DNA from 2 places in the Neisseria sp. HMSC067H09 genome. Region 1 is predicted to be linked to the other one. Evidence: predicted binding sites of a transcription regulator. Region 1 holds the regulator's gene; the other holds the start of a gene.

Region 1 (15,921 bases):
GGTTCGTCCGCCGTCCGGGCAGTAACGGCATTGTCCACAGCATCGAAGCCTATGACGACCGCCGCAATTTGGTGCTGCAACTGTTTGGCAGACCCGCCGATGCGGAGGCGGAATCCGAAGCGTGGCGCGTGTTGATTGCCGAAGTGCGCCAAACATACGGGTTGTAATCTTTTTTGAACCCACACCTCGTCTGAAACCCCGTTTTGGGTTTTCAGACGACCCCAAAACCCCGCAAACCATACGGAAACATCATGAAAAAACACATTTTCGCCGCCGTTCTGACCCTGCTTGCCGCCCATGCCGCCGCGCAGCGCGTCGTTATCCTGACGCCCGACGTTGCCGACATCGCCGCGAAACTCGGTGCGGACAAAGAAGTCGTCGGCATCCACGAGTTCAACCGCAACCCCGCCTATAAAAACACGCCGTCCATCGGCTTTTACCGCAATTTCTCCGCCGAACCCATCATCGCCAAAAAGCCTGATTTGGTCATCGGAAGCTGGATGGCGAAACCTGACGGTATTTACGCCCAACTCAGCCGCGCCGGTGTCAAAGCGGAAAACGTCAATTCAAACGAAACGCTGGAGCAATACCAGCAAAGTTTCGCCCGCATCGGCAAATTGTTGGGCAAGGAAAAGCAGGCGCAGGCTTTGGCGCAGCAGTTTAAAAGCAGCATCAAGGCGCAGCCTGCCAACGGCAAACGCTACATCTTGAGCTACGACGGACGTTATGTTGCGGGTAAAAATACTGTCGGCGACGTGCTTATCCGCTTAGCCGGTGGGACGAACGCGGCGGCTTCGGTGGACGGACTCAAACCGTTTTCGCGTGAAGGCTGGCTCAATGCGAAACCCGACGTCATCATCATCGCCAAACACAATGAAAAAGCCCTCGGCGGCCTCGACAAAATCATGACGCGCCCCGAAATCGCTTCCAGCCCCGCCGGGAAAAACAAACGCATCTTGTTCTGGCAGGCGGACGACTATATGCGCTACGGCCTCTACACACCCGACATCGTCCGCAAGCTGCACGATTTAGGGAAATAAGAGGCGGTCGTCTGAAAGTGGCGTGATGGCACGAAGTCGGATGGGCAATCCGGCTTTTTGTCGGTTTCAGACGACCTTCTTTTGCCGCCGTTGTTTCGGAACAGAAGCACATGAAGGCAACGGTGTTTCATGTGCGTTTATCGTAAAAAGGTCGTCTGAAAACGGGCAACGGCGAATCCGTCGGCGTTTCGCAGCCGCTGCCGAAATACTCTTCAAAGAATCACAACATGAAAAAATGGCTTCCGGCGTTGCCGGTTTTATCTTTGTTTCTCATCTGGTTTTGCGCCGGAGTGGGCGAGGGCGGCTGGAGCAATCCGCTTGCCGCCGATCCCGTGTTGATGGAAATCCGCCTGCCGCGTATTTTTGTCGCTTTGCTGGTCGGCGCGGCACTTTCCGCCAGCGGCGCGGCGTTGCAGGCATTGTTTGAAAACCCGCTTGCCGACCCGAGCTTGATCGGTACGTCGGGCGGGGCGGCGATGGGCGTGGTGTTGGCGATTGCGATGGGCTGGAACATCGCCGTACCGCTGGCGGCATTTGCGGGCGCGTTTGCCGTCTGCATCCTGATTTTGCTCGGACACCGTCTGGTCGGCGGCGGCAAGCTGGGGCTGTTGGTCATGGGTTTTGTGGTCAGCGCTTTGTGCGGCGCGTTGGTCAGCCTGATTCTCTTCCTTTCAGACGACATGGCATTGCGCAGTGCCATGACTTGGCTCTCGGGCAGCTTCTCCGAAGCGGGTTTTGTTTCGCCGGCTTACGCAGGCGGCGTGATGCTGGCGGGTTTGGTCGTGTTGACCGCCGTCGGCCGCCGTCTCGACTATTTGCTTTTGGGTGACGAAACCGCACACACCATGGGCATCAGCGTCGCCGCCACACGCGTGGCAACCATCATCGGCGCGGCTTTGATGACCGGCGCCGCCGTCTCGCTCGGCGGCATCATCGGTTTCGTCGGCATGATGATACCCAACGTATTGGCGCAGGCAGTCGGCGGATCGCGCACCCGCCTGATTATCCTGTCCGCCGCCGTCGGCTCGATTTTCATGTTGCTCGCCGATACGTTTGCCCGCTGGGTGGTGTACCCCATCGATCTGCCCGTCGGCATCGTCATCGCCATTTTGGGCGGGCCGTTTTTCCTGTGGCTGATTGTCAAAGACCAAAGGAGCTGACATGGCATTGCTGATCGAAAACTGTACCGTCAAAGCCGGTAAACGCACCATCCTGTCTTTGGAACGCGCCGAATTTCCCCAATGCGCCGTCAGCGCGGTCATCGGCCCCAACGGCGCGGGTAAGTCCACCCTGCTCAAACAGTTCCTCTACCATCCGCAAGCAAGCTGGTGTGGAACGCCCATGAAGGACGCGCTCAGACAACATAAAATCGCCTGGGTCGGGCAACACGAACATTTCAACCTACCCATGACCCTGTCCGAATACGTACTCATCGGGCGATACCCCAAACTCGCCTGGTATCGGCGACCCAAACAGGCAGACACCCGACGCGCCCAAGCCCTGCTCGAGCATTTCGACCTCGCCGACCTGCGACACAAACGCATCCAAACCCTCTCCGGCGGCGAACAGCAACGCGCCGCCGTCATCCGCGCGCTGTTGCAGGATGCCGAAGTCCTCTTTCTTGATGAGCCGACCAACCATCTCGACGTCCGCTATCAACACAGCCTGATGCAGCACCTCACAACCTTGCCCGAACAAGGCATGACCGTCGTCATGGTGTTGCACGATCTCACCCTCGCCGCCCACTACGCCAGCCACATCACCTTGATGAAAAACGGCAGCATCACCGCCGCAGGCGCAACCGCCGACATCATGCACGCCGAACGCCTCAGCCAAACCTACGACTGGCGCATCCTCGAATGCACCGCCAACGGTAAAACGTGGTTTCAGGCGGAGACTTTGTGAGGGGTCGTCTGAAAAGCGGGTGTATCACGGGTGGTTTGTAAAATGAATCTCCGCAAAAAGGTCGTCTGAAAAAGAATATGCAGACGACCTTTATCGTCAATATAAATAAAAGATACCCATGACGTCATTTCCTGACCTGCGTAGCAACTGTATTTTTCACCCCGTCGGGCAAAAATACCAAAACTCAAATCAAGCCGTTCGGATGCTGTTGTCGGCAAAGTAATCATTCAATACCGTCAGTAGTCGGTATACATTGTAGCGTGGGCTTTGCCCACGATAATGTTGGGTAAGAGGTCGTCTGAAATTTTGAGTTTGATTCGTGGGCAAAGCCCACGCTACGGGTTTCTATTCTCTCTTGCTACGGCTTATCGTAAGTTGTTGAGTGTGTAGTTGGATTCTCGAATCCGAACAGTTGTAGATGTTCGAAATCCTCGCAAAAAAGGTCGTCTGAAACTTTCAGACGACCTTCCTGACAACTATTTACACGCTTTCTTCACAACAAACCTTCCGCTTTGACCCACGCCAAAATATCGGCTTCTACGGCTTCGGGCGAACCGGGATTGTCGATTTTGACGCCGTATTCGTCTGCGCCGAGTTCTTCCAGAATTTCCAGTTGCGAATCCAGCATCCCCGCCTTCATGTAATGCCCTTGGCGCGCCATCATGCGCTCGAGGTTGATGGCTTGCGGCGGTGTCAGGTGGATGAAGGCGGTTTTGCCTTGTGCGCCGCGCAGGATGTCGCGGTATTGGCGTTTCAAGGCGGAGCAGGTAACGATGGTGTACGCCGCGCCGCTTTGTGCCTGTTCCGTCATCCAGTCGCGTAGGTTGCAGAGCCACGGATAGCGGTCTTCGTCGGTCAGCGGGATGCCCGCGCCCATTTTGTCGCGGTTGGCTTGGGTGTGGAAATCGTCGCCTTCGGCGTAGGGGCATTGGTCGAGGTGTTTTTGCAGGGATAGGGCGGCGGTGGTCTTGCCGCAGCCGCAAACGCCCATCATCACAAAATGCGTCGTCATGTTTTCTTCCTTTGTTGGATTTGAAAGATATAAGGTCGGGCAGACGGTTTCAGCGTCTCAAAACCGTTTTCAGACGACCTCAAACCACGGCAAACAGCAGCGCCGACACTGAAAAACCGATGGCGGCAATCAGCGTTTGGTTGACCGTCCATGTTTTGAGCGTGGTCGGTACGTCCATATCCAAAAGGCGGCCGACCAGCCAGAAGCCCGAGTCGTTGAAGTGGCTGCAACCGACCGAGCCTGCCGCGGTTGCCAAAACGATACAGGCGAGTTGCCAGTCGTTGAAGCCTGCGGCGGCAACGGCGGGCGCCATCAATGCGGCGGCGGTGGTCAGCGCGACGGTTGCCGAACCTTGCGCGATACGCAGCGCCAATGCCACCAAGAAACAGCCCAACAATACGGGTATACCCAAATCCGCCATGCTGTCCGCCAACGCCTGACCGATGCCCGACGCGCGCAACACGCCGCCGAACATCCCGCCCGCGCCGGTAATCAAGATAACCGAACAAACGGGAGCGAGTGCTCCGTCCACCGTTTTCTCCAGCGCGCTTGCTTTTTCGCCGCGTTTTCTGCCCAAAACATAAAGCGCCACCAAAACCGAAATCAGCAGCGCGACAGGGGTCGAACCGATCATGCGCGCCACCTGTACCCAATGTTCGTCTGCGCTGACGACTTTTTCACTGATTAAGGTGGACAGCCCTGTGTTCATAAAAATCAACAGCATAGGAATCAGCATAATGCCAACCACGGTCGAAGCCTTGGCAGGCGTTTGCGGCCGGTCGTTGTCCACCGCGCCGCCGCTGAGCAAATCGGGAACGGGAACGCGGATGGTGCGTCCTAAAACCTTCCCAAGCAGATAACCGCTGACATACCAAGTGAACATGGCGACGGGCAATCCCAAAATCAGCACCTGCCCAATGTTCGCCGAATAAAATTCCGAAGCCGCAATCGGGCCGGGGTGGGGAGGCAGGAAAACGTGCATCACCGAAAACGCGCCGATAGACGCCAGAGCATAAGGCAATACGTCCTGCTTCATGCGCCGCGCCGTCGCGAAGACAATCGGCAGCATCACCACCAATCCCGCATCAAAGAAAATCGGGAAACCGAAAATCAGCGACGCCACGCCCAAAGCAAACGGCGCACGTTTTTCGCCGAACATCCGAATCAGCGCATCCGCCAGCGACTGCGCCCCGCCCGAAGTTTCCACCAGCCGCCCGAGCATCGCGCCCAAGCCGACCAGCAAAGCCACGCTGCCGAGCGTACCGCCGAAGTTTTTCAGTAGGACATCGTTCACAATCTTATCCATCGGCAGCCCCGTCGCCACCGCCGTCAGCAGGCTCACCGACACCAAGGTCAACAGCGCATGAACACGCAGTTTCACAATCAACAGCAAAATCAGCACAATCGCCATCGCCGCAATACCCAGCAGCCAGCCCGCGCTCAAAGTCTGAGTCCAACCATCCATTTTGAAGCCTTTCTTTGTAATCAGAATACAAGGTAGTTAAGGTTTTTCAAACGTATCAAATAGACCATAGCATGATTTGCAACGGGGCGGTATTGTGGGTTTTCGGATGGGTTTAAGTATTTATTTTTTCAAATGGATTTGAATAATGAGAGTAAGTCGGGCGGTGTCATTTACTCTTGTGAAGAGAGGGAGGGTCATCTGAAAACGTAGTTTGCTTTCATGAACAAAGGAGGTGGGCGTGGATATTTTCTATTTTTCTAATTCGACATGAATTCAGAACAAGAAAACAATTTCTTTCTTAAATACAATGGTTTTTCAAAATTTTGGTCTGATGGGGCTAACATACTGCAATACTTGTTGACCGGTATGGCGTGGGCTTTACCCGCAGAAAAACGCTTATGTGGGATTCAAATCATTATGTTCAGCCCCTAGATTACTGGCTCTCAAACTTGGCCAAAACAAAAAACGTCGTCTGAAAATTTTCAGACGACGCTTTTATTATTGAATCAAGGCTTATTCTGCGGCAGGTTTTACCGTGTTGCGGACATCGCCGCTTTTTTCTTTGTGTTTCAGCACTGCACGGTCGAGCTTGTCCATCAGAACATCAATGGCGGCGTACATATCTTGTTCAACGGCCTCGACGTGGAGGTCTTTGCCCGCCAGATGGATGTCTGCTTCAGCCTGTTGATTGAGTTTTTCCACGGAAAGGGTGATGGTAACGGAAATGGCGTTGGCTGCATGGCGGTTGATGCGTTCCAATTTTTCGGAAACGTAGTTTTTGATGGCCTCGGTAACGTCGAAATTCAGACCGGTGATTTTCAGATTCATAATACAGCTCCTTCGGTGGGGTTCAGTCCGTCAGAAACGGAACGGGAAAACTGCGGTTTAAAACTGTCATTCGGTAAGTTTGCGTTTGTGTGCCGGCGGGATGTCGAGCGACTCCCTGTATTTGGCGACGGTGCGGCGGGCGATGTCTATGCCCTGTTGTTTGAGGAGGCGGACAAGGGTTTCGTCGGAATGGGGCTTGCTGCTGTCTTCGTTTTCGATAATCTGCCCCAAAACGGCTTTAATCGCGCCTTGGCTCAGGCCTTCTTTGTCGCCTTCGGAATTGACTGCCTGTGTGAAGAAATAGCGTAACGCAAATAGTCCGCGCGGGCAAGACAAATATTTTTGGTTGGCGGCGCGCGAAATGGTGCTTTCGGCAAGCCCCAATTCGGCGGCTGCGTCTTTCATAAGCATGGGTGCGAGTCCGATTTCGCCGAAGATGAAGAAGTCTTCCTGATTTTTGACGATGTATTCAGCAAGGCGGATGACGGTGCTTTTGCGCAGTTCGAGAGAGTCGATGCGCTGCTTGGCTTCGTTGATTTTTTCTTTCCATTCGGGCGCGCCGTCTTCTGCGGATTTCATGAGTTCGCAGTATTCGCGGTTGAGTTGCAGTTTGGGCCAGGCGGCTTCGTTGCCGATGACTTTCCAGCCGTCTTTGCCTTCTTTGACCCAAACGTCGGGCTGGATGTAGGCGGTCGGTTCGGAGGAGGCGAAACCGTAGGCGGGGTAGGGGTTGAGCGTGGCGATGATGTCGAGTGCGGCTTCTATGGTTTCGCTGTCGATTTCGGGAAAGAGTTTGCGGAAGCGGATGATGTTTTGTTTGCGGTTTTTGCCCAAATCGTGCAGCGAACTTTGGATGAGGTGGGCGGCCGCCTGACGCGCGGGGCTGGCGGGCAGGCGTATGAGTTGGAGCATCAGGGATTCGGTCAGGTCGGCGGCGGCAACGCCGGGCGGGTCGAAGGTCTGCAAAAGGTCGAGGGCGTTTTGCAGCTCGTCTTCGTCCAGCATCCATTCCAAGGGCGTGTTGTCGATAAGGTCTTGAATGCTGTCGGTGAAATAGCCTTGGTCGTCAAGGAAGTCGATAAGGATATGGACGTAGGCGGCTTCTTTGTCGGAAAGGGGGTGTTCGCACACTTGGGCGTGCAGGTATTGGTTGAAATCTTCTTCTTTGGCGATGTTGAGCCACGCGTCTTCGGCATCGTCGCCGCCGAGGTGGTTGCTGCGCGGCATGGTGGTGCCGTGATTGAACTCTGCGTCGGCAAATTCGTCGGCTTCGGGACGTTCGAGCAGGGGATTGTCCTGCAACCAGTCTTCGACCTCGCGTTCGAGTTCGATGCCGGACATTTGCAGGATGCGCAGGGATTGTTGCAGACGTTGGTTGAGTTGTTGGGTCTGCCTGAGTTTGAGGCCGAGTAAGGTCATGGTGCAATGTATGTTGATTGTTTTTTATATTTCGGACGGCATTTGTCCTCGGGTTTGGTTCGATGGCAAAGAGGTCGTCTGAAAAGGTTTTATGGTGTGTTTAGCGTTTTGGGGAACGCTGTTTTTTTATTCGATATGTGTATTTCAACACTTTACACTTCATGCGTCAACTTACTTTGGGTGGTTTCGTCATTTAAAAAAACCGCACAATTGATTGTGCGGTTTGTCATGGTCAGTATTTGAAATCAGTATTTGAAGTTTTCGCCGAGATAGACGGAGCGGACTTGTTCGTTGTTGACCAAGTCGTCCGGCTTGCCGGAGGCGAGGACGGTGCCGTCGCTGATGATGTAGGCCCTGTCGCAGATGCTGAGGGTTTCGCGTACGTTGTGGTCGGTAATGAGTACGCCGATGCCGCGCGATTTGAGGAAGTCGATGATTTTTTGGATGTCGATGACGGCAATGGGGTCGACGCCGGCAAAGGGTTCGTCCAAGAGGATGAAGCGCGGCTGCATGGCGAGTACGCGGGCGATTTCGACGCGTCGGCGTTCGCCGCCGGACAGGGAGGGGGCGGGGTTGTGGCGCAGGTGGCCGATGTTGAGATCGGCAAGCAGTTTTTCGACTTCGCCGTCGATGCGGCTTTTGTCTTTGGTGCTGATTTCTAAAATGGCGCGGATGTTTTGTTCGACGGTCATTTTGCGGAAAATCGAGGCTTCTTGGGGGAGGTAGCCGACGCCGAGGCGGGCGCGTTCGTGTATGGGCAGGTGGCGCAGTTCTTGTCCGTCGAGGGTAACGCTGCCTGCATCGGCGGCGATGAGTCCGACGATCATGTAAAAGCTGGTGGTTTTGCCTGCGCCGTTGGGGCCGAGCAGGCCGATGACTTCGCCGCTTTCGATTTCGAGGGAGAAGCTTTTGACGACTTGGCGTTTTTTGAAACTTTTTTGCAGGTTTTGAACGACGAGGCGGCTGGTGTTTTCGCTCATAAATGACTCTTGGTTCGGAGGTCGTCTGAAAATATTGTTTGGTTTTTTTTGCTGCTTTGGTTTTCAGACGACCTTTTGTGTTGTCAGATATTGGTTATTTGGTTTTTTGGGTGCTGGACGGCTGGATGACGACGCTGACCCTGCCGGATTTGGCGGCGGATTTGGCACCTGATTTGGAGCTGCCGTTGATGGTATAGACTTCGGTTTTGGTGTTGTAGGTGATGACTGCGCCTTCGGCAACGTCGCCGCCGCGTTGGACTTTGGCGTTGCCGGTCAGGGTAACGAGGTTGATGGCGGAGGAGTAGGTTACGTTGTTGGCTTGTCCGTTAACCGTGCCTTTGTTGTCGTCGAGCGTCTGGCTGAAGCGGACGGGCGAGCCGCTGGCTTTCATAAACTGTTCGCCTTTGTCGTTGCGGGAGACGTTGACGCTGCCGGCGCGGATGTTGAGCGTGCCTTGTTTGATGATGACGTTGCCGGTGAAGGTGGTGCTTTGGTTGTTTTGGTCGAGCGAGCCTTGGTCGGCTTCAATCTGTATCGGCTGCTTGCTGTCGCTTTGCAGGGCGTAGGCGGGGGCGGTGGCGAAAAATGCGGTTAAAACACATGCCTTACATATTTTTTGTATCATAAATCGTGGCTTTCACTCTGGATGGGAAGTTCAACAAACCTTTTTTGTGGTCATACGTCAGACCTTCGGCGCTGCCGCTCGATTCGCCGTATTGGAAGGTAACGGGCGTGTCGGTTTGGGCGTATTGCGATTCGGTATCGACGTGCAGGAGATCGGTTTTGACGACGCCTGCCTTCCGCTTGGCATCGGCGGCTTTGGTCAGGACGACGTTGTGTTTGAACAGGAGTTGTTTGGTTTGGGTGTTGTATACGGCTTCGTCGCTGCCGACGTCGTAAAGCCGGCTGCCTTCTTGGAAGAAGACGAGGTGCGGCAGCTCGAAATGGACGTCGTTGCTTTCGGGAAACTGTTTCGCCCCTTTTGCGCTCAGATGCTCTTTCAGACGACCTTGTTCGTCAAACCGCCGCCCGTCTATGCCGTCCATCGTATATTGCGGCTGGTTGGGGTTGAGTTTGACTTCTTCAATGTCGATTTCGCTGATGCGCCCCAGCCATGCCGACAATCCGCCGAGCGCGACCGCCAGCACCAAAGGGAATGCGATTCCGTACCGCCATCTTACTTTCATTTGATGTACTCGTTCAAAGCCGCGCCCAGCGTACCTTTTGCGCGCATAATCAGGTCGCACACTTCGCGCACCGCGCCTGCGCCGCCCGCCTGTTTCGTAATATAGGCGGCGTGTTGCAGCGTAAACCAATGCGCATCGGGAACGGCAACCGGCAATCCGCAGCGCACCATCACCGGCAAATCGACCACGTCGTCGCCGACAAAGGCGCACTCGGCTTCTTCTACGCCTGCCTGCGCGCGCAATTCTTCATAGGCGGCGCGTTTGTCCGAAATGCCTTTGAAGTAGTAATTTATGTCCAACTGTTTGATGCGGATGCCGACGGAGGGCGCATCCCGACCTGTGATAACCGCAGTCTGCACGCCACTTGCCTGAAGCATCTTCAAGCCGTGTCCGTCCAGGGTGTGGAACGATTTGATTTCTTCGCCGTCGTCGCGGATAAAGATGCGGCCGTCGGTCAAAACGCCGTCCACATCCAATATCAGCAGCTTGATATGCGCCGCGCGCTGTTGCAGCTCGGGGTCTAAGGTTTGCATAGTGTTTCCTTGCGGATTGCTAGGTTTCAGACGACCTATTCTAACATAAAGGTCGTCTGAAAACGGTTAGCCTGTGTTTGTGGGTATTAATGCGGTTTAACGGTCATGGGGCTGCTTTATAAATAGTTTTATAATATGTGTCTGTCGGGTAAAGGTCGTCTGAAAACCTGAGATTTGGGTTTTCAGACGACCTTTTGATATTGAAGCCAGATTGATTTGATACTGTAACACCGTGTTTCAAGAAAACATTAATCGTGCCCGTGCATTTTCAGTTCGCTCAAGCCGGGGAGGTCGGCGAAGCTGCGTTCGCGGACGATTTGGCAGAAGTTGTCGAGATAGCTTTTGTCGGCGTCTTCGGTGCGCGTGGCGGCGTAGAGTTCGCTTTGCAGGCCGTTGGCGGTGATTTGGCGGTGGACGACGTAGCCTTTTTCGAGATAGGGCATGACGGTCCAGTAGGGCAGGGCGGCGATGCCGCGTTTGCTGGCGACGAGTTGGATGATGGCGATGGTCAGTTCGCTGCGGCGGCGCGGCGGGTTAATGCCTTTGGGTAACAATATTTTTTTGGGCAGGTCGAGCATTTCGTCGGGAACGGGATAGGTGATGAGGGTTTCGCCGATGAAGTCTTCTGCTTCCCAAACGGTTTTGGCGGCAAGCGGGTGGTCTTGGGCGCAGATGCCGACCATTTCGTAGGCAAACAGGGGGCGGAAGCTGATGCCGTTTTGCTTTTCGGCTTCGGATACGATGGCAAGATCGGCACGGTGTTGCAGCAGGAGTCCGACGGGGTCTGCCTGAAAGCCGGAAACGATGTCCAATTCGACTTGCGGCCACATGGGGCGGAATTCGCCCATCGCGGGCATGAGCCAGTCGAAACAGGTGTGGCATTCGACTGCCAGCCGCAACTCGCCTGCTTCGCCTTCGATGATGCGGGCGAGGTCGCGCTCGGCAGCAGAAACTTGCGGGAGGAGTTCGCGTGCGAGCCGCAACAGGCGTTCGCCGGCGGGTGTGAAGCGCAAGGGCGTGGATTTGCGCTCGAACAGGGGCGTGTCGTAATAGTTTTCAAGCGCGCGGATTTGGTGCGAAAGGGCGGATTGAGTCAGGAAGACGCGCTTGGCGGCAAGGGATACGCTGCCGGTTTCTTCGAGTGCCAGCAGGGTTTTGAGATGGCGCAGTTCGATGATGGAATCCATTGGTTTTTATGCTTTCAGACGACCTTTTGAAACGGGCAATATTAAAATATTTCATGCCGGGGTGTAAATGCGGGCGCGTGTTGAACGGCATGGGGATTGGGACGCGTCAGGGTTTGCGGTTAGAATGTGGGTCCGATTTTGTATGAATATGGTGAATTGACTTGGAGCGGGGATGGCGTTGTTTCGCCTTGTCCTGTGAAATTCAATCCGCTATGTGTTGAAAGGAATGATATGGCGAAACGCAACGATATTTTGGCGTGGTGCGACGAGGTGTTGCAGGTCGGCATGTTCAAAGACTATGCGCCCAACGGTTTGCAGGTCGAGGGCAGGGCGGAAGTCGGCAAAATAGCGACATCGGTAACGGCAAGCAAGGCAGCGGTCGATTTTGCTGCAGGGCAGGGCGCGGATATGCTTTTGGTGCACCACGGGATGTTTTGGAAAAGCGAGCCGGTAACGATTACGGGCTGGAAAAAAGTGCGCATCGAAACATTATTGCAACACCAAATCAATATGGCGGGCTACCACCTGCCGCTGGATGCGCACCCTGTGTTGGGCAACAACGCGCAGCTTGCCGATAAGTTGGGTTGGGAAGTCGAAAGGCAGTTCGGCGAACAGAACCTGTTGAATATAGGTCGTCTGAAAACGCCGCAGACTTTGGCTGAATGGTTGCAACACATTGCTGCAACGCTGGGACGGCAGCCCGTAGCCGTCGGCGATATGTCGCGCGAAATCAAACGCATCGCATGGTGTACCGGCGGTGCGCAGGGATTTTTTCAGACGACCATAGACGAAGGTGTCGATGCTTATCTGACCGGAGAAATCTCGGAATCGCAGTTTCACCTTGCCAATGAAACAGGCGTTGCGTTTGTCAGCGCGGGACACAATGCGACGGAGCGTTACGGCATCCGCGCCCTGGGCGAAGCCGTGGCACAGCATTTTGAGTTGGAAGTCTGTCATTTCGACGAAGATAATCCCGCTTAAGCCTTGATAATCGTCATGAAAATTTACCTTAATTTAAATAATGCTTTGAGTATCACGGCAAACTAGGTAGAATTACATCGTTTAATGGCTCGGTATTCCCAAAATTTTAGGACGACTGAATAATGGATAATCAAGAAATCAATAGCGGTCGCCGCCGCTTTCTGACGCTGGCTACGTGCGGCGCGGGCGGTGTGGCGGCTTTGGGCGTAGCTACGCCTTTCGTGGCAAGCTTTTTCCCGTCGGAAAAAGCCAAGGCCGCAGGTGCTGCCGTCGAAATCGATGTCAGCAAAATCGAATCCGGACAAATGTTGACTGCCGAATGGCAAGGTAAACCGATTTGGGTGGTTAACCGTACCGATCAGCAGCTCAAAGACCTGAAAAGTTTGAACGGCGCGGTTGCCGACCCTAATTCCGATGCGGATCAACAGCCCGAATATGCTAAAAACGAGACCCGTTCGATTAAGCCGAACATCCTTGTAGCCATCGGTATCTGTACCCACTTGGGCTGTTCTCCGACCTACCGTCCAGACGTTGCCCCCGCGGATTTGGGTGCAGACTGGAAAGGCGGTTTCTTCTGCCCTTGCCACGGTTCGAAATTCGACATGGCAGGCCGCGTATATAAAGGTGTTCCTGCACCGACCAACCTGGTTGTTCCGCCCTACAAATATCTGAGCGATACGACAGTCTTGGTAGGCGAAGACTAAAAATAAGGAACGATAATTATGGCAAACCAAACCAATAGCAAAGCAAAAGCATTGTTAGACTGGACGGATGCTCGTTTCCCTCTGTCTAAAATGTGGAATGAGCATTTGGCTCAATACTACGCGCCGAAGAACTTCAACTTCTGGTACTACTTCGGCTCTTTGGCTCTGCTCGTCCTCGTGATTCAAATCGTCAGCGGTATCTTCCTGACCATGAACTATAAACCGGACGGCAACCTGAACGCCTATCACCTGCCTGCTGCCTTTACCGCAGTAGAGTACATCATGCGCGACGTGTCCGGCGGCTGGATTATCCGCTATATGCACTCCACAGGCGCATCTTTCTTCTTCATCGTCGTATACCTGCACATGTTCCGCGGCCTGATTTACGGCTCGTACAAAAAACCGCGCGAATTGGTGTGGATTTTCGGTTCCCTGATTTTCCTAGCATTGATGGCCGAAGCCTTTATGGGCTACCTGCTGCCTTGGGGTCAAATGTCCTTCTGGGGCGCGCAGGTGATTATTAACCTGTTCTCCGCCATCCCTGTCATCGGTCCTGATTTATCCACTTGGATTCGCGGCGACTTCAACGTTTCCGACGTTACCCTGAACCGCTTCTTCGCACTACACGTTATTGCCGTACCGCTGGTGTTGCTCGGTTTGGTCGTGGCACACATCATCGCCTTGCACGAAGTGGGTTCGAACAACCCTGACGGCGTGGAAATCAAGAAACTCAAAGATGAAAACGGCGTTCCGCTCGACGGCATTCCTTTCCATCCGTACTACACCGTCAAAGACATCTTGGGCGTTGTCGTATTCCTGATTGTTTTCTGCTCCGTATTGTTCTTCGCCCCTGAAGGCGGCGGCTACTTCCTTGAAGCTCCGAACTTTGATGCGGCAAACGCGCTGAAAACACCGCCGCACATTGCACCAGTATGGTACTTTACCCCGTTCTACGCCATTTTGCGTGCGATTCCTTCATTCCTCGGTACTCAGGTTTGGGGTGTAATCGGTATGGGTGCGGCAGTTGTCCTGATTGCCCTGTTGCCTTGGTTGGATAAAGGTGAGGTGAAATCCGTCCGCTATCGCGGCCCAATCTTCAAAACTGCGTTGGTTCTGTTCATCATTGCCTTTATCGGTTTGGGTATTTTGGGTGCGATGGTAGCAACCGATACCCGTACTTTGGTTGCGCGCATTCTGTCTGTCGTCTATTTTGCATTCTTCCTGGGTATGCCGTTCTATACCAAACTGGATACAAACAAACCGGTTCCGGAACGCGTAACCATGAGCACCACTAAACAAAAAATCATGTTCTTTGTTTATGTCGGTATTACCGCAGTGGGTGCTTACCTGTTTGCAACCAATATCTGATGAGGGCAGCGAAAATGAAACATACCCTGAAAAACTGGTTTGCTGCCTTGTTATTGGCAGTGCCTATGAGTGCCGCCGTCGCCAGCGGTGGCGGACACTATGAAAAAGTCGAGATTGACCTGCGCGACCAAGTCAGCTTGCAGCGCGGTGCTCAAATTTTCACCAACTACTGCTTATCCTGCCACTCGGCAAGCGGTATGCGCTTCAACCGTCTGAAAGACATCGGTTTGACTGATGAAGAAATCAAGAAAAACCTGATGTTTACGACAGACAACGTCGGTGATGTCATGTTGGCGGCGATGAATCCTAAAGATGCTGCCAAATGGTTTGGTGCGGCTCCTCCGGATCTGACGCTGATTGCCCGTTCTAAAGGCGCGGATTATCTGTATGCCTATATGCGCGGCTTCTATAAAGATCCGACCCGTCCGAACGGTTGGAACAATGTCGTATTCGACAAAGTCGGCATGCCCCACCCCTTGTGGGAGCAACAAGGCGTTCAAGCGGTTGAGCTGGATGCCAAAGGTCAGCCGGTCATGGTGAAAGACGAACATGGCGAATTGAAACCCAAGCTCTATTGGGAATCTACCGGCGCACACAGCCGTCGTTTGCCAAACGGCAAAGTCGTCCAAACAGAGTACGATGCTTATGTACGCGATTTGGTGAACTATTTGGTTTACATGGGTGAACCGGCGCAGCTCCAGCGCAAACGTACAGGCTATATCGTGTTGATGTTCTTGCTTGCGGTGATGCTGCCTCTGGCATACTTCCTGAAAAAAGAATATTGGAAAGACGTTCACTAAACAGCCGTCTTAAAAAGGCAAACCCAAAAAGGGTTTGCCTTTTTTATGATTAAAAAATCAATAGGTTGGATTTCGCGTATTTCAAATATATTCAGACGACCTTTATAGTGTGGCAGTGATGATTAGTCGGCAGGGAATGGCGGCTGATAATATTTTAATGCTCGTTTGAACCTGATCATAGAATCCAAGTTCTGCATACGATCATCGGTATGTTCCGTCTGATTTGGCTTTGGCACACACATTGCAGTCGGGATTTTGAGTGAAGAGGAATTCTTGCCATTTGCCGGTAAGTGCGTTGTAAGTTTTCAGTTTGCCGTGTGCCGGTTCGCCTACGCCGGTGAGGAGTTTGAGGGCTTCTGCGGCTTGGGTGGCGCCGATGATGCCGACCAACGGAGAAAATACGCCGAACAGGGCGCAAGCGCCGTCATCGGCGGTATCTCCGTCAAACAGGCAGGCGTAGCAAGGGCTGTCAGGTAAATCGGGGCGGTACACGGCGATTTGTCCTTCAAAAC
Region 2 (15,921 bases), on a different contig from region 1:
TTGCAGTGCTTCTTCAATGGTTTGTCCAGTAACAAACTGCTTGCCCAACAGGCGCATGGCGTAGTTCACGCCTTGGCGGATCAGGGGTGCGCCGCCTTTGCTGACGAGGCGGTTCAGAGCCGAACCCATCTGCTTGTCGCTCGGCGCGGTCAGTTTGCCGGTAATCAGCAAGCCCCATGCGGCGGCGTTGACGAACAGGGACGGGCTGTTGTTCAAATGGCTTTTCCAGTTGCCTTCGGAAATTTTGTCGGCAATCAGGCGGTCGCGCGTCGCATTGTCGGGAATGCGCAGCAAAGCTTCCGCCAGACACATCAGCGCAATGCCTTCTTCGCTGGAGAGCGAAAACTCGTGCATCAGCGCATCCACCCCGCTGGCTTTGGTGCGGCTGGCACGAACCTGCGTAACCAAACGGCGCGCGAGTTCGGACGCCGCCCGACGCTCCTCGTCGCTCATCTGGGCGCGTTGCAGCATATCCTGAACGGCTTCGATTTCGTCGCGGCGGTAAGCATCGGTAATCGCTTGGCGCAGTGGCGTTTGTGTCGGAAAAGCAAAGTCAAACATTTTAAGGTTCTCCAAAGTTTTTATGATGATTTTCAGACGACCCCATCCCTTTTCGAGGTCGTCTGAAAAGATTTAAAGCATATAGATAATATCTTAATAAATTTATAAGGGCCGGACAAGCAATTTATCTCAAAAACAGGATTTTTTGCTTTGATAAAAAGCAGATAAAGTCCAAAGAGTGCATTATCCGCATGAGCATCAATATAAAAATAAAACCTGCCTTCCCGTATAAAAATTCAGACGACCTGCGGTCAACGGCAGGTCGTCTGAAAACACTTATTTCGCCTCGCGGTATTCTGTATCCGCTTTTTCAAAACGTTCTTGGATTTCACGAGACGGCTCTTTGTCGGTCAGTGAAACCAGAATAGCGATAATCAAGCAGGCGATAAAGCCGGGGACGATTTCGTACATAGTCCAAATACCGGTTTCATGTGCAGCCAAAGCCGGTTTTTTGACCCACTCCGCCCACGCCACCACAGTCAGCGCGCCGGCAATCATGCCCGACAAAGCGCCGTATGCCGTGATGCGTTTCCACAATACCGACAGAATCACAATCGGACCGAACGCCGCGCCGAAACCTGCCCACGCATAAGACACCAAGCCCAAAACTTTACTTTCGGGGTCGGACGCAATCAGGATGGAGATCACAGCAATCGCCAACACCATCAGACGACCCACCCACACCAGCTCTTTTTGCGGCGCATTTTTACGCAAAAAGCCTTTGTAGAAGTCTTCGGTAATCGCGCTGGAGCAAACCAAAAGCTGGCAAGACAAAGTGGACATGACCGCCGCCAAAATCGCGCTCAAAATAATGCCTGCAATCCAAGGGTTGAACAATAAAGTAGAAAGCGCGATGAAGATACGTTCGTGGTTGCCCTTCATGGAAGCGGTTTGGTCGGGGTTTGCACCAAAATACGCAATGCCGAAATAGCCGACCGCCACTGCGCCTGCCAGACACAACACCATCCAAGTCATACCGATGCGGCGTGCAGACACCAGTGATTTCGCGCTTTCAGCCGCCATAAAGCGCGCCAAAATGTGCGGCTGACCGAAATAGCCCAAGCCCCATGCGGCGGTGGAAATAATGCCGATGACGGTCGTACCGGCAAACAGACTGCCGTATTCCTTGCCTGTACTTGCGGCAACATTTTGAATTGCGGCAGACATTTGGTCTGCACCGCCCAGACCCAAATAGACCATTACCGGCGTCAAAATCAGCGCAAAAATCATCAAAGAAGCTTGCAGCGTATCTGTCCAGCTTACCGCCAAAAAGCCGCCCAAGAAGGTATAGGCAATGGTTGCACCCGCACCCAGCCACATTGCCTGATTGTAAGTCATGCCTTCAAACAGGCTTTGGAACAAAGTTGCACCCGCCACAATGCCCGAGGCGCAATAAATCGTGAAGAAAAACAGAATAATCAGCGCGGAAACCACTTTCATCAAATGTCCGCCCGCGCCGAAGCGGTGGAAGAAATAATCAGGCAGCGTCAGCGCATTGTTGGCATATTCGGTATGTACGCGCAGACGGCCCGCCACCAAAAGCCAGTTGAAATACGCGCCGATCACCAAACCGATGGCAATCCAAGCCTCATTCAAACCGCTCAAATAAATCGCGCCGGGCAGACCCATTAAAAGCCAGCCCGACATATCGGACGCACCCGCCGACATCGCCGTAACAAACGGACCCAAGCTGCGCCCGCCCAAAATATAATCATCGAAATTGCGCGTGGAGAAATACGCGGCCAGACCAATCAAGAGAACGGCAATCAGATAGATTGCAAAAGTGATATACATGGGATTCATGTACTATTCCTCATCTAAAACTTCAAAATCACGGGCTGATGAAATTGCAGGCAATCCACGCCCAAACATTTTTCTAATTAAAATACAGCGGAAATTCTCGCGTTTTTACGGATACGCGGAACAAATCATTTTCAATTACAACAAGATAAGTAAAAAAATCCTATTGATTTGTAAATAATCCAATCCAGCATACCGTAAAAATTCCCACTTGCAAAGGCAGCGCAAACAGGTTCACCGCACAATGCGGACACGCCAATCAAAATACCATGTAAAACAAAATATTATGAAAATCTATTAAAAAATCTTGTTTTCAAACCTTGAAACTATCTTTCCTAATACCAAAACAATCCGCACAATTTTTCAGTAGTTAAACAACACCCAAAACGGACCAACCCAAATTCCGCCTTAAAACCACCTTGCTTCATTTTCAGACGACATTTTCAAAAACCAGCCCGCCAACGGCCTGCCGTTTCCTATATAATTCCCGCATTACCGACTGTCGCGCAATATCAATATATCCTCATGAAACGGCTCAAACGCATCAAAACCATCCTCCGCACGCTTTACCTCTACCGCCTCGCCGAGCTGTTTGCCGCGCTTGTCCGTCCGGGCTGGGCGCGGACGCTGTTGAAAATGCTGCCGCAGTCGTCTGAATTTGAAAACGAACCGCCGGCAGTGCGCCTGCGCCTTGCCTTAGAAAGCTTAGGGCCGATTTTCATCAAATTCGGACAGGTTCTGTCTACGCGCCCCGATTTGATTCCGCATGATTACGCGGTCGAACTGGCAAAGCTGCAAGACAAAGTCCCGCCGTTTGACGCGCAGCTTTCACGCTTGCAAATCGAAAAATCGCTGGGGCAATCCATCGAAACGCTGTACGCGGAATTTGAAACCGAACCCGTCGCCAGCGCGTCCATCGCCCAAGTACACAAAGCCCGCCTGCATTCGGGCGAACAAGTGGCGGTCAAAGTCTTGCGCCCCAACCTTTTGCCCGTTATCGAACAAGATTTGTCGCTGATGCGTTTCGGCGCGGCTTGGGTCGAGCGTCTGTTTGCCGACGGCAAGCGTTTGAAACCGCGCGAAGTGGTGGCGGAATTCGACAAATATCTGCATGACGAGTTGGATTTAATGCGCGAAGCCGCCAATGCCAGCCAGCTCGGCCGCAACTTTCAAAACAGCGATATGCTGATTGTGCCCAAGGTGTTTTACGACTACTGCACCAGCGACGTACTGACCATCGAATGGATGGACGGCACGCCCGTATCGGAAATCGCCAAACTCAAAGCTGACGGCATCGATTTGCACAAACTTGCCGATTACGGCGTGGAAATCTTCTTCACGCAAGTCTTCCGCGACGGCTTTTTCCACGCGGATATGCACCCCGGCAATATTCTGGTCGCCGCCGACAACCGCTACATCGCTCTTGATTTCGGCATCGTCGGCACGTTGACCGACTACGACAAGCGCTATCTCGCCATCAACTTCCTCGCCTTTTTCAACCGCGATTACCACCGCGTTGCCACCGCACACATCGAATCGGGCTGGGTACCCGCCGACACGCGCGCGGAAGAATTGGAAGCTGCCGTCCGCGCCGTGTGCGAACCGGTGTTCAACAAACCGATTTCGCAAATCTCCTTCGGTTTGGTGCTGATGCGCCTGTTTGAAGTCAGCCGCCGCTTCAATGTCGAAATCCAACCGCAGCTTGTGTTGTTGCAAAAAACGCTGCTCAACATCGAAGGCTTGGGACGGCAGCTTGATCCCGATTTGGACTTGTGGAAAACTGCCAAACCGTTTTTGGTGAAATGGATGAACGAACAGGTCGGCCCCAAAGCCCTTTGGCGCAACCTCAAAAACGAAGCCCCCGACTGGGCGCAAATCATCCCTTCCCTGCCGCGCAAAATCAATGCGCTGGTTGACGAAAACCGCCAGCAGGAAATGCGCGATGCCTATATCCATTTGGTCAAAGTACAGCAGCGGCAAAGCATGTGGCTGGGCGTGATTGCGATTGTGTTGCTGCTGATTTTGCTGTTTGATTAAAAATCCATATACACAAAAGGTCGTCTGAAAACGAAGTGGTGGTTTTATAAAAACCCGCCACTCTTGTTTTCAGACGACCTTTTTATTATGGATTTAAATAAAACGCCTGCCGAAACCGTAGCGTAGGCTTTACCTACGAAAATCAGGATATTTTGTCCATCGCCCAAAAACAGAATAGACCGATATGTTTCTCGTGGGCAAAGCCCACGCTACTTTTCTACTCGTTACCAAGGTCGTCTGAAATCACGGATTGCAGCCAGGCAAGCCCGTTATACCCGTTTTCAGACGACCTTCTATTGCGAGTTTGAAAACAATACCCGCCGCAGCCGTAGCGTGGGCTTTGCCCACGAAAATCAGGATATTTTGCCACTCGCCCCAAGCAAAATAGACCGATATATTTCTCGCAGGCAACGCCCACGCTACCTTGTCCCTTCATCATCGAGGTCGTCTGAAAACGCCAACCGTTCCCACCGCATAAAAACGCGCTTTTCAAACGACCTTTACAGTTTTTGAGTCATTCCCCGATATGCTATAATCCGCCGTTAAACTTTTATCTTTTCAGGAAAAACCATGAGCTTGAAATGCGGCATCGTCGGCCTACCCAACGTCGGCAAATCCACCCTCTTTAACGCGCTAACCCAATCGGGCATCGAAGCGGCGAACTATCCCTTCTGCACCATCGAACCCAACGTCGGCATCGTCGAAGTACCCGACCCGCGCATGGCGGAGTTGGCGAAAATCGTCAACCCGCAAAAAATGCAGCCCGCCATCGTCGAGTTCGTCGACATCGCCGGCTTGGTTGCGGGCGCGAGCAAAGGCGAAGGCTTGGGCAACCAGTTCCTCGCCAACATCCGCGAAACCGACGCCATCGTCAACGTCGTGCGCTGCTTTGACGACGACAACATCGTCCACGTCGCAGGCAAAGTCGATCCGATTGCCGACATCGAAACCATCGGCACCGAGTTAGCCCTTGCCGACCTCGCCAGCGTCGAAAAAGCCATCGTCCGCGAAGAAAAACGCGCCCGCTCAGGCGACAAAGACGCGCAAAAACTGGTCGAGCTGTGCAAAAAACTGCTGCCGCATCTGGACGAAGGCAAACCCGTCCGTTCTTTCGGTTTGGACGCTGAAGAACTCGCCATGCTCAAACCGCTGTTCCTGTTGACCGCCAAGCCTGCCATGTATGTCGGCAACGTTGCCGAAGACGGTTTTGAAAACAATCCGCACCTCGACCGCCTGAAAGAGTTGGCAGAAAAAGAAAACGCGCCCGTCGTTGCCGTTTGCGCCGCGATGGAGAGCGAAATCGCCGAGTTGGAAGACGACGAAAAAGCCGAATTCCTTGCCGAAATGGGCTTGGAAGAGCCCGGCCTCAACCGCCTGATCCGTGCGGGCTACGACCTCTTGGGCCTGCAAACCTACTTCACCGCCGGCGTCAAAGAAGTCCGCGCCTGGACCATCCACAAAGGCGACACCGCCCCGCAAGCCGCCGGCGTCATCCACACCGACTTCGAACGCGGCTTCATCCGCGCCCAAGTTATTTCCTACGACGACTTTGTCTCACTCGGCGGCGAAGCCAAAGCCAAAGAAGCCGGCAAAATGCGCGTAGAAGGCAAGGAATATGTCGTGCAGGACGGGGATGTGATGCACTTCCTGTTTAACGTATAAACCCAATGCAACAGGTTTTCAGACGACCTCCCGATACTTTTTGAGTCGGGCAAGGTCGTCTGAAACCTGTTCTGAACAATTATTCGGGTTCACCTTGCCATGGAAATGGAAGCGTATAAAAACTCAAACCCGATTAAGCCCTATCTCATTAATTATAAAAATAAAATATTAAGCCCACATCTTAAAACTATCACCTGAGTTTTCAATCTAACTACCCAATCAAACCGACACTATCAACAATTATTCTAAAGCAGCCCACCCATACACCCTACACCCGATTTGAACAACCAGTAACCCTTATAAAATTATCTTTCAGACGACCTCTGCATTGCCGGCTCTATTTAAAGTAAAAATATTATGAGTAAAGTCTTATCTTACCGTCCTGACATTGATACATTGCGCGCCATGGCCGTCTTATCCGTCGTAGCTTTCCATATCGAAAAGAACTGGTTGCCGGGCGGTTTTCTCGGTGTCGATATTTTCTTCGTGATTTCAGGCTTTTTGATTACGATGATTATCCATCGTGAAATGAGTCAGGGAATTTTCTCTTTTAAAACGTTTTATATCCGCCGCATCAAACGGATTCTGCCTGCATTTTTTGCCGTATTAATCGCAACGCTGATAGGCGGCTTTCTTTTATTCACCAAAGATGATTTCTTTCTTTTGTGGAAATCCTCACTGGCTGCTTTGGGTTTCGCATCCAATCTGTATTTCGCAAAAGGACAAGGCTATTTCGATCCGGCACAGGAAGAAAAGCCTCTGCTCCATATCTGGTCTTTATCGGTCGAAGAACAATACTACTTTGTCTTTCCGATATTGCTACTGCTCGTCGTCCGCAAAAGCTGGCGCGTTCAGTTTGGCTTTCTCATCGCGTTATGTGTGTTAAGCCTTGCCGCTTCCTTTATGCCTTCTTCACTGGATAAATATTACCTCCCCCATCTGCGTGCCTGCGAAATGCTGGTCGGGTCGTTAACCGCCGTATGGATGCAATATCAACAACAGCAGAAACTTTCTATCGGCAAACAATATGCTGCCGCAGGTACTTTATTTTCCGTCTGCATACTGTTTGTCTGTCTGTTTGCCTACACGGAACAAACCGCTTATTTTCCGGGCCCTGCCGCTTTGATTCCTTGCCTGGCTTCGGCAGCACTGATTTATTTCAATCATTTCGACCACCCGCTTAAAAAATTTTTCCAATGGAAAATCACCGTTGCCATAGGCTTGATTTCCTATTCACTTTATCTGTGGCATTGGCCTATATTGGCCTTTATGCGCTATATCGGTCCGGACAACCTGCCTCCTTATTCAACAGCGGCAGCGATCGTCCTGATGGTGGTACTTTCCTTGATTTCTTATTTCTGCATAGAAAAACCGTTTAAAAATTGGAAAGGCTCGTTTGTACAATCTGCCTCGTGGATTTATGCCCTCCCCATGCTGATTTTGGCCGTAGGCTCTTTTTTCGCGATGAAGCTGCCGTTTATGGCGCAATATGACCGTATGGGATTGGCACGCTCCTACACTTCCTGTCATAACAATACCGACAAACAATGCCTTTGGGGAGATACGGAAAAACAGCCGGAATTGCTGATTTTGGGCGACTCTCACGCCGACCAATACAAAACATTCTTTGACGCCGTGGGCAAAAAAGAAAAATGGTCTGCAACCATGGTTTCTGCCGACAGTTGCGCCTATGTAGAAGGCTACTCAGCCCGAGTGTTCAAACAAAATGCCTCCTGCCGCGCCTTTTATCAGTATGCACAAGAGCATCTGCCTCGATATTCAAAAGTGCTTTTGGCCATGCGCTGGGGCAACCAAATGCCGGAAAACAGCAATTCTATTTCTTATGATGCTGATTTCTTTCAAAAATTCGACACCATGCTGCAAACACTATCTTCTGAGAAACAAATTGTTTACCTCATGACGGACAACCAAACCTTGTCTTACAATGCCCTGCGCGCCTATATGCTGTCCTCCCGTATACCGGGTTATCGCCAAAACCTGTATTCAAACGATGAAGCGACCACGAAAGGCAATCTCCGTATTAGGGAACTGGCAGCCAAATATCCTAATGTCCATATCATTGATGCCGCCGCCTACATCCCGGAAAACTTTAAAATCAATGAATTGCCGGTTTACTCGGATAAAGACCATATCAACCCTTACGGCGGAATAGAATTGGCCAAGCGTTTTTCCGAAAAGCATAAACTCCTCGATACGCACCATAGCCATTGATCCGATTAAATTTGTTACAATTAGCGGTTTGCAAAACCGCTAATTTTTTGAAAGATACCGATGAGCGTCATCCAAGACCTACAATCGCGCGGCCTTATCGCGCAAACTACCGACATCGAAGCCTTAGACGCTTTGTTAAACGAACAAAAAATCGCCCTCTACTGCGGTTTCGACCCGACCGCCGACAGTCTGCATATCGGCCACTTGTTGCCCGTGTTGGCATTGCGCCGTTTCCAACAGGCGGGTCATACGCCGATTGCTTTGGTGGGCGGCGCAACCGGTATGATCGGCGACCCCAGCTTCAAAGCGGTGGAGCGCAGCTTGAATTCCGCCGAAACCGTTGCCGGCTGGGTAGAAAGCATCCGCAACCAACTGAAACCGTTTTTGAGCTTTGAAGGCGAAAACGCCGCCATTATGGCGAACAACGCCGACTGGTTCGGCAGCATGAACTGCCTCGACTTCCTGCGCGACATCGGCAAGCATTTCTCCGTAAACGCCATGCTGAACAAGGAATCTGTCAAACAGCGTATCGAGCGCGACGATGTGGGTATTTCCTTCACCGAATTCGCCTATTCCCTGCTGCAAGGCTACGACTTTGCCGAATTGAACAAACGCCATGGCGCGGTTTTGGAAATCGGCGGTTCCGACCAATGGGGCAACATCACCGCCGGTATCGACCTGACACGTCGTCTGAACCAAAAACAAGTATTCGGCCTGACCCTGCCGCTGGTCACCAAATCCGACGGCACCAAATTCGGCAAAACCGAAGGCGGCGCAGTATGGCTGAACGCGAAGAAAACCTCGCCGTATCAGTTCTACCAATTCTGGCTGAAAGTTGCCGATGCCGATGTGTATAAATTCTTGAAATACTTCACCTTCCTGTCTATCGAAGAAATCGACGCCATCGAAGCGAAAGACCAAGCCAGCGGCACCAAGCCCGAAGCGCAACGCATCCTCGCCGAAGAAATGACCCGCCTGATTCACGGCGAAGCCGCCCTGCAAGCCGCGCAGCGTATTTCCGAAAGCTTGTTTGCCGAAGACCAAAGCAGCCTGACGGAAAGCGACTTCGAACAGCTCGCCCTCGACGGTCTGCCCGCATTTGAAGTTTCAGACGGCCTCAACGTCGTCGAAGCCTTGGTTAAAACCGGCTTGGCCTCGTCCAACAAAGAAGCGCGCGGTTTTGTGAACAGCAAAGCGGTATTGCTCAACGGACAAGCCGCCGAATCGAACAACCCGAACCACGCCGCCGAACGCCCCGACGATGCCTATCTGCTGACCGACGCGCACAAACGCTTCGGCAAATACACCATCGTACGGCGCGGCAAACGCAACCACGCGCTCTTGGTTTGGAAATAAGCCTTAAATGACAAAGGTCGTCTGAAAACGCTTTTCAGACGACCTCTTCACTAAAAATATCTTTATAGACAAAGTCCACACTATATTGTGGCTGCTAATTCAATCTACACACTACATTTCTAACGGCAGCTTGACGGTAGATAAATAGCCGAAATACCGTTGACAGCCGGAGCGGAACATTTCCAGCCGCGTACTTCTTTTGCTGTTGCCCGCATAAAATCTTTACTGGTTGCCGGAGTAGTCAATTCCGCATCGGTATAGGGAATCAGTTCAACCTTATTATGCTCTCCCAGTTCGGGGATATTGTGCATGACGGCGGTGATTTTACCATTTTCATCCGTATCGACATTAAAGGTCAGATGGGTTGAACCTGTATTACCACAACTAAACCCGTTATTGGCAGAAGGCGCGTCGATAAACCCCGACATAGAGGCCTCGGTAACGGCTTCGCGGCACTGTGTCATCATCAACAAACCCTCGCTGACTTTGGCTCGAATGGTATAAGCATGATAAGACGGCAGGGCGATAGCGGCGATGATGCCGATAATAGCGACAACAACCATAAGTTCGATTAATGTAAAACCCTGTGTTGAAGACGGTTTCATTTCGTTCCTAACGTGTGTAGTTGATGTTTTTCGACGACCTTAAAAATAAAAGTAATTCTGTAGGTCGGATTCTTGAATCCGACATTTTCAAACATCCTCGTCATAATCAAAAGTGGTAAAACATAAAAGGTTTATCAGATCCGAGTATCCGACTTACCCATCATATTTAATGCTGAAATCCACATTGCTTCCACCCCAGTGCTTTGGGTAAATCCCCTGTTTCACATAACGGTGAAAAGTAGAAAACGGCCAATCGGAAACCTGATCGACATAGCCATGCTTTACGGGATTAAAATGTAGGTAATTGAAATGATTGATAAAGTCCGTTTCATCACGAATGGTATGTTCCCAAAACCTTTTTTGCCAAAGCCGACATTCTCTTCCAATCAAATATTGGCTGTAGCGTTTAATTTGCCGCCAACGTTCCGAATAAGCCGCATCATTCTCAGGAAGATGCCAAATCGTATGAAGATGGTCGGGCATCAGCACCCATGCCTCAATTTCAAACGGATACCACTCCCGAACCGTCATTACCGCCTGCCGCAAGGCCGAACGCACCGTTTCATCAGTCAGGATTTTTTGTCGTTTATCAGTAACCACCGTAAAAAAGTAAGTGCCGCCCGTTTGATAAAAGCGTCGGTATCGCATGAATTCCCTTTTTTCAATTAGATTTTTTTCAGAAAGATTTTTGTCGGATACAAGTATCCGACTACGTTGAAACCGAACAATCCATGTAGGTCGGATTCTCGAATCCGACATTCCAATCATTCCCGAATTTTTGCAATGTGTGGACATCGGCCTTTTTGTCGGATACGAGTATCCGACCTACGTCAAAACCCCGCCCGAGGGCGGGGTTTGCTATTCAAGCCCGAATTAGCGGCAAGAAGCAGGCAGGTATTTGGCTTGGATACCTTTTTCAGTAGGAGCAGCACATTTCCAACCTTTGATACCACCGTTAACCAAAGATGCGCGGTTATAGTCTTTGGCTACCATAGGGTCTGTCAACTTAACATCCTTGTAAGGAGTGAATGTCAAATTAACATTTGTACCCAGTTGGCTGATGTTTTGGGCCTTAACATTAATCACACCATTTACGTCAGTTGTAATTTCCTCAACATATTGGGTAGAAGTGGCATTATCAGTACCTTTCTCACCACAACCGAAGCTATTATCATTAGCAGGAGTAGCAGCAAAACCGGTTTGAGAAGCTTCGGTAATTGCGGTACGGCATTGGGAAGCAGCCAATACAACTTCAGATACTTTGGCGCGTGCAGTGTAGTCTTGGTAAGCCGGCAGGGCAACAGCGGCCAAAATACCGATAATTGCTACGACGATCATCAATTCGATCAGGGTGAAACCTTTTTGGATTGCTTTCATTTAATAAACTCCAGTTAAAAAAGTGTTGTGAATAAAAATGTTTGTTGTTAAAAAATCCGTAATGTGTTTGGCTCTGCTTGTTTATGAGTAAAACCATCAAGTAGAAGGAATATACAGCTTCCCGGGGCGGGCTTCGTTGCTTCGTTTCCCTTGCCGGACGTAATGTATCAAGCAGGGAATGTGCCAAGTCTGGATTTTTTTGGATTTTTTGTGAAAATATTTTGTAATTTTATGTTTTTAATAGGTTTAAATTTGTTTTGAAGGATTTTTCGGGCAGATTTTGGCTTTTTTATGACGTGGGATTTTTTGGGGGGATATGACGTGTTTTGTCATTTTTGAGAAGAAAAGGGAAACGTTTTATGTCATATGACGCATTTCGTCACTTTCATACCTATTTTAATAATATTGAAATGGATTTGATAAACGGTATTGTTTTTAGACAAGCGGTATTTTGAGGTTTTATATATTCTTAATATGATGATTTTATGTTATTTTTTTATACAAATTTGATAGACGGATTTTAATTCGGATAAACGGTAATTTTCAAAATCGAATTATAGATATTTAGTTTATTTTTGAACGTTTGATTTGGCTAAAAACGTCGTCTGAAAATATGAAGGGTTTCGCCGGTAAAACATAAACGCCCTGCCGAGACCAATATTTCTGCAAACCGCATCTGTGGGCAAAGCCCACGCTACAATATAAGCCGATAAGGCAAAAAGGTCGTCTGAAAACTTGTTTCAGACGACCTTTTTTCTAAAAATACCTACATCGATACGGCTTGCTGCATATATCCGATAAGCCGTTAACCTGCCCGCCACTGCAAGCTATTTCTCCAATGTCCAAAATGTCGGATTCGAGAATCCGACCTACATCACTGGTTCCTTCGACTCCCGCCGCGCGGGAATGCGGCGCTTGCGGATTTTCATTTCAACTTACTATCTTCAGACGGCCTCACACGCCCAAATACCCTTCCCTGCTGGCAAGCCATCTTGCCAGATGCGCTTCGACGATCTCAGGGTTTTGTTCAATCAGCAAGGGGGCAATTTCGCGCGCTTGTTCCAAGAGGTGCAGGTCTTCTTCGAGGTTGGCAAAGCGCAGCATGGGGACGCCGCTTTGGCGTGCGCCGAGAAATTCGCCGGGGCCGCGGATGTTGAGGTCTTGGCGGGCGATTTCGAAGCCGTCGGTGTGTTCGTAGATGACTTTCAGCCGCGCTTTGGCAAGTTCGCTCAAGGGTTCGGCAAACAGGAGGACGCACACGCTTTCTGCCGCGCCGCGCCCTACCCGCCCGCGTAATTGGTGCAGCTGCGCCAAGCCCATGCGCTCGGCGTGTTCGATCACCATCAGGGCGGCGTTGGGCACATCTACGCCGACTTCGATGACGGTGGTGGCGACCAAGACGTTCAGACGGCCTGCGGCAAACTCCGCCATGACTTCGGCTTTTTCGGCAGCCTTCATGCGCCCGTGTACCAAGCCGATGTTGAGTTCGGGCAAGGCTGCCTGAAGCTGGGCTAGGGTTTCGGTAGCGGTTTGCAGTTGCAGGGTTTCGCTTTCTTCAATCAGCGGGCAGACCCAGTATGCCTGCTGCCCTTTGCGGCAGATGTTGAGGACGAAGCCTTCGACTTCGGCGCGGCGGACGTTGTTGACGAGGCGGGTTTTAATCGGGGTGCGCCCGGGCGGCAATTCGTCAATGACGGACACGTCCAAGTCGGCGAAAAAACTCATGGCGAGCGTGCGCGGGATGGGCGTGGCGGACATCATCAGCTGGTGGACGTCGCGCCCTTTGTTTTTAAGGGCAAGGCGTTGGGCGACGCCGAAGCGGTGTTGTTCGTCCACAATCACCAAGCCCAGATTTTGGAACTCGACGTCGTCTGAAAACAGGGCGTGCGTGCCGACGGCGATTTTGACGGTACCGTCGGCGAGTTTGGCTTTGGCTTCGTCTTTGGCTTTTTTGCGCTGGCTGCCGGAAAGCCAGACGACTTCGAGTCCTAAAGGTTCGAGCCATTGTTTGAACTTGATGAAATGCTGTTCGGCAAGGATTTCGGTCGGCGCCATCACGGCCGCCTGCGCGCCGGATTCGATGGCGGTCAGCGCGGACAAGGCGGCGACGATGGTTTTGCCGCTGCCGACATCGCCTTGCAGCAGGCGGTGCATAGGATGGGTTTGCGCCATGTCGCGGCGGATTTCGGACACGACCCTTTCTTGCGCATCGGTCAGGGCAAACGGCAAGGCGTGGCGCAGGGCTTGGGTCAGCGTGCCGTCGCCGCCCAATGCCGCCGCCGTACCGCTGACGCGCTTCTGCCGCGCCAGCCGCATGGAAAGCTGTTGCGCCAAAAGTTCGTCGAATTTGAGCCGCTGCCATGCGGGCAGCGCGCCGTCGGAAAGCTGGTGGATGGTGAAACTCGGCGGCGGCGAATGCAAAAGGCGCAGGCTTTCAGCGAGGTGCGGCAGTTTCAGACGGCCCAATAAGGCATCGGGCAAGGTGTCGTGCAGCGGCGTAATGTCCAACGCCGTCTGAATGATGCGGCGCAAAGTGGGCTGGTTCAAACCGTTTACGGTCGGATAGACGGGCGTGAGGCTTTCCGCCAAACCGCTGCCCTCGGCATCACGGATTTTGGGATGAATCATCTCGTCGCCGTGAAACCCGTGTTTGATTTCGCCCACGGCGCGGATGCGTTTGCCGACCGCCATCTGTTTCTGATGGCTGGCGTAAAAGTGGATGAAGCGCAGAAAAAGGACGCTGCCGGAACCGTCGGCGATTTGGACAATCAGCTGCTTTCGCGGTTTGAACGTTACTTCCTGATGGATGACTTCGCCCTCGACCTGACACGGCACGCCGAGCGGCGCGTCTTTAATCGGCATGATGTGCGTCTCGTCCTCATAACGCAGCGGCAGATGCAAAACCAAATCCCATGCGGTATGGAGGTTGAGTTTGTCGAGCTTCTTGGCGGAAACGTCGGTGATTTTGAGCTGTTTCTGGGTTTCGGGCGTCATCATGGCTTTGTCCTTTAATGGCGCGTATTTTAGCTGAAAATGTAGGAAGGGGTCGTCTGAAAGGACGTTCAGACGACCTAGAGGCATTGCACAGGTAGAGTTTGATAATTTGCCCATGCCGTCATTCCCACGCGGGAGGGAATCTCGATTTCGGGGTTTCAGAAAAATTTACAAAGTTGCCATGATTTCAAATTTCTAGATTCCCGCCTGCGCGGGAATAACGGCATAAGGTTTCTATGTAAATCACTATAAACCGTTAAATTTAAGAATCCGTCCACCCCTGCTGCTTTCAGACGACCTTGATAAAAAAAGCAACGGATAAACCGTTGCTTTTTTGTTTGACCTGCAAATCTTACAAACTGCCCAACACGATGCGCAACACGCGGCGCAGGGGTTCGGCTGCGCCCCACAAGAGCTGGTCGCCGACGGTGAACGCGCTGATGTATTCGCCGCCCATGCCCAGTTTGCGGATGCGTCCGACGGGGACGGACAGCGTACCGGTTACTTTGGCGGGCGTCAGCTCGTGGATGCTGGCTTCTTTTTCGTTGGGGATGACTTTCACCCAGTCGTTCGCGCCTGCCAAAATCGCTTCGATTTCGGAAACGGGCAGGTCTTTTTTCAGCTTCAGGGTGATGGCTTGGCTGTGGCAGCGCATAGAGCCGATGCGGACGCACAAGCCGTCGATTACGGTCGGATTGTCGCTGCGGCCGAGGATTTTGTTGGTTTCCGCGCCGCCTTTCCATTCTTCTTTGGACTGGCCGTTGCCCAAATCCACGTCAATCCACGGAATCAGGCTGCCGGCAAGCGGTACGCCGAAGTTGGCTTTCGGATAGTCTTCGCTGCGCAGGAAATCGGACACTTTGCGGTCGATGTCGAGAATCGCGCTGGAAGGATCGGCAAGCTCGTCCGCCACTTGGGCGTGAATCGCGCCCATGCCGCTGATGAGTTCGCGCATATTTTTCGCGCCCGCACCGGATGCGGCTTGGTAGGTCATGCTGGTCGCCCATTCGACCAAATCGTTTTGGAACAGGCCGCCCAGCGCCATCAGCATCAGGGAGACGGTGCAGTTGCCGCCGATGTAGTTTTTCACGCCGTTTTTGAGGCCGTTGTCGATGACGTTGCGGTTGACCGGGTCGAGGACGATAATCGCGTCGTCTTTCATGCGCAGGGATGACGCCGCGTCAATCCAGTAGCCGTTCCAGCCGCTGTCGCGCAGGGGTTGGAACACGGATTTGGTGTAATCGCCGCCTTGGCAGGTTACGATGATGTCCATTTTCGCCAGTTCGGCAACGTCGTT

Evidence for each region. The regulator sigma-54, encoded in region 1, starts transcription at its own class of promoters, with help from an activator protein. The targets are predictions, from matches to a motif close to CTGGCACGCTTCATGCTT.
Region 2: HMPREF2954_RS01845 (pilin) is a predicted target of sigma-54. The motif match lies at 11,800-11,817, and genes of this name have one in related genera.

What each region holds. Positions count from the first base shown of each region.
Region 1 is NZ_KV814876.1:10,381-26,301, forward strand. Features, by position in the region: gene HMPREF2954_RS11400 (ChuX/HutX family heme-like substrate-binding protein) at 1-167, shown strand, start outside; gene HMPREF2954_RS02855 (heme/hemin ABC transporter substrate-binding protein) at 252-1,040, shown strand; gene HMPREF2954_RS02860 (FecCD family ABC transporter permease) at 1,268-2,200, shown strand; gene HMPREF2954_RS02865 (ABC transporter ATP-binding protein) at 2,202-2,945, shown strand; gene HMPREF2954_RS12650 (hypothetical protein) at 2,927-3,172, opposite strand; gene HMPREF2954_RS02870 (gluconokinase, GntK/IdnK-type) at 3,439-3,957, opposite strand; gene HMPREF2954_RS02875 (GntP family permease) at 4,037-5,422, opposite strand; gene hpf (ribosome hibernation-promoting factor, HPF/YfiA family) at 5,936-6,250, opposite strand; gene rpoN (RNA polymerase factor sigma-54) at 6,317-7,669, opposite strand; gene lptB (LPS export ABC transporter ATP-binding protein) at 7,915-8,649, opposite strand; gene lptA (lipopolysaccharide transport periplasmic protein LptA) at 8,744-9,274, opposite strand; gene lptC (LPS export ABC transporter periplasmic protein LptC) at 9,255-9,836, opposite strand; gene HMPREF2954_RS02905 (KdsC family phosphatase) at 9,833-10,369, opposite strand; gene HMPREF2954_RS02910 (LysR family transcriptional regulator) at 10,618-11,556, opposite strand; gene HMPREF2954_RS02915 (Nif3-like dinuclear metal center hexameric protein) at 11,788-12,537, shown strand; gene petA (ubiquinol-cytochrome c reductase iron-sulfur subunit) at 12,660-13,241, shown strand; gene HMPREF2954_RS02925 (cytochrome b) at 13,260-14,609, shown strand; gene HMPREF2954_RS02930 (cytochrome c1) at 14,624-15,409, shown strand; gene HMPREF2954_RS02935 (HesA/MoeB/ThiF family protein) at 15,611-15,921, opposite strand, start outside.
Region 2 is NZ_KV814863.1:14,705-30,625, forward strand. Features, by position in the region: gene putA (bifunctional proline dehydrogenase/L-glutamate gamma-semialdehyde dehydrogenase PutA) at 1-561, opposite strand, end outside; gene putP (sodium/proline symporter PutP) at 838-2,364, opposite strand; gene ubiB (ubiquinone biosynthesis regulatory protein kinase UbiB) at 2,887-4,398, shown strand; gene ychF (redox-regulated ATPase YchF) at 4,969-6,060, shown strand; gene HMPREF2954_RS01825 (acyltransferase family protein) at 6,418-8,292, shown strand; gene tyrS (tyrosine--tRNA ligase) at 8,353-9,648, shown strand; gene HMPREF2954_RS01835 (pilin) at 9,768-10,253, opposite strand; gene HMPREF2954_RS01840 (REP-associated tyrosine transposase) at 10,407-10,901, opposite strand; gene HMPREF2954_RS01845 (pilin) at 11,127-11,630, opposite strand; gene recG (ATP-dependent DNA helicase RecG) at 12,585-14,627, opposite strand; gene asd (aspartate-semialdehyde dehydrogenase) at 14,977-15,921, opposite strand, start outside.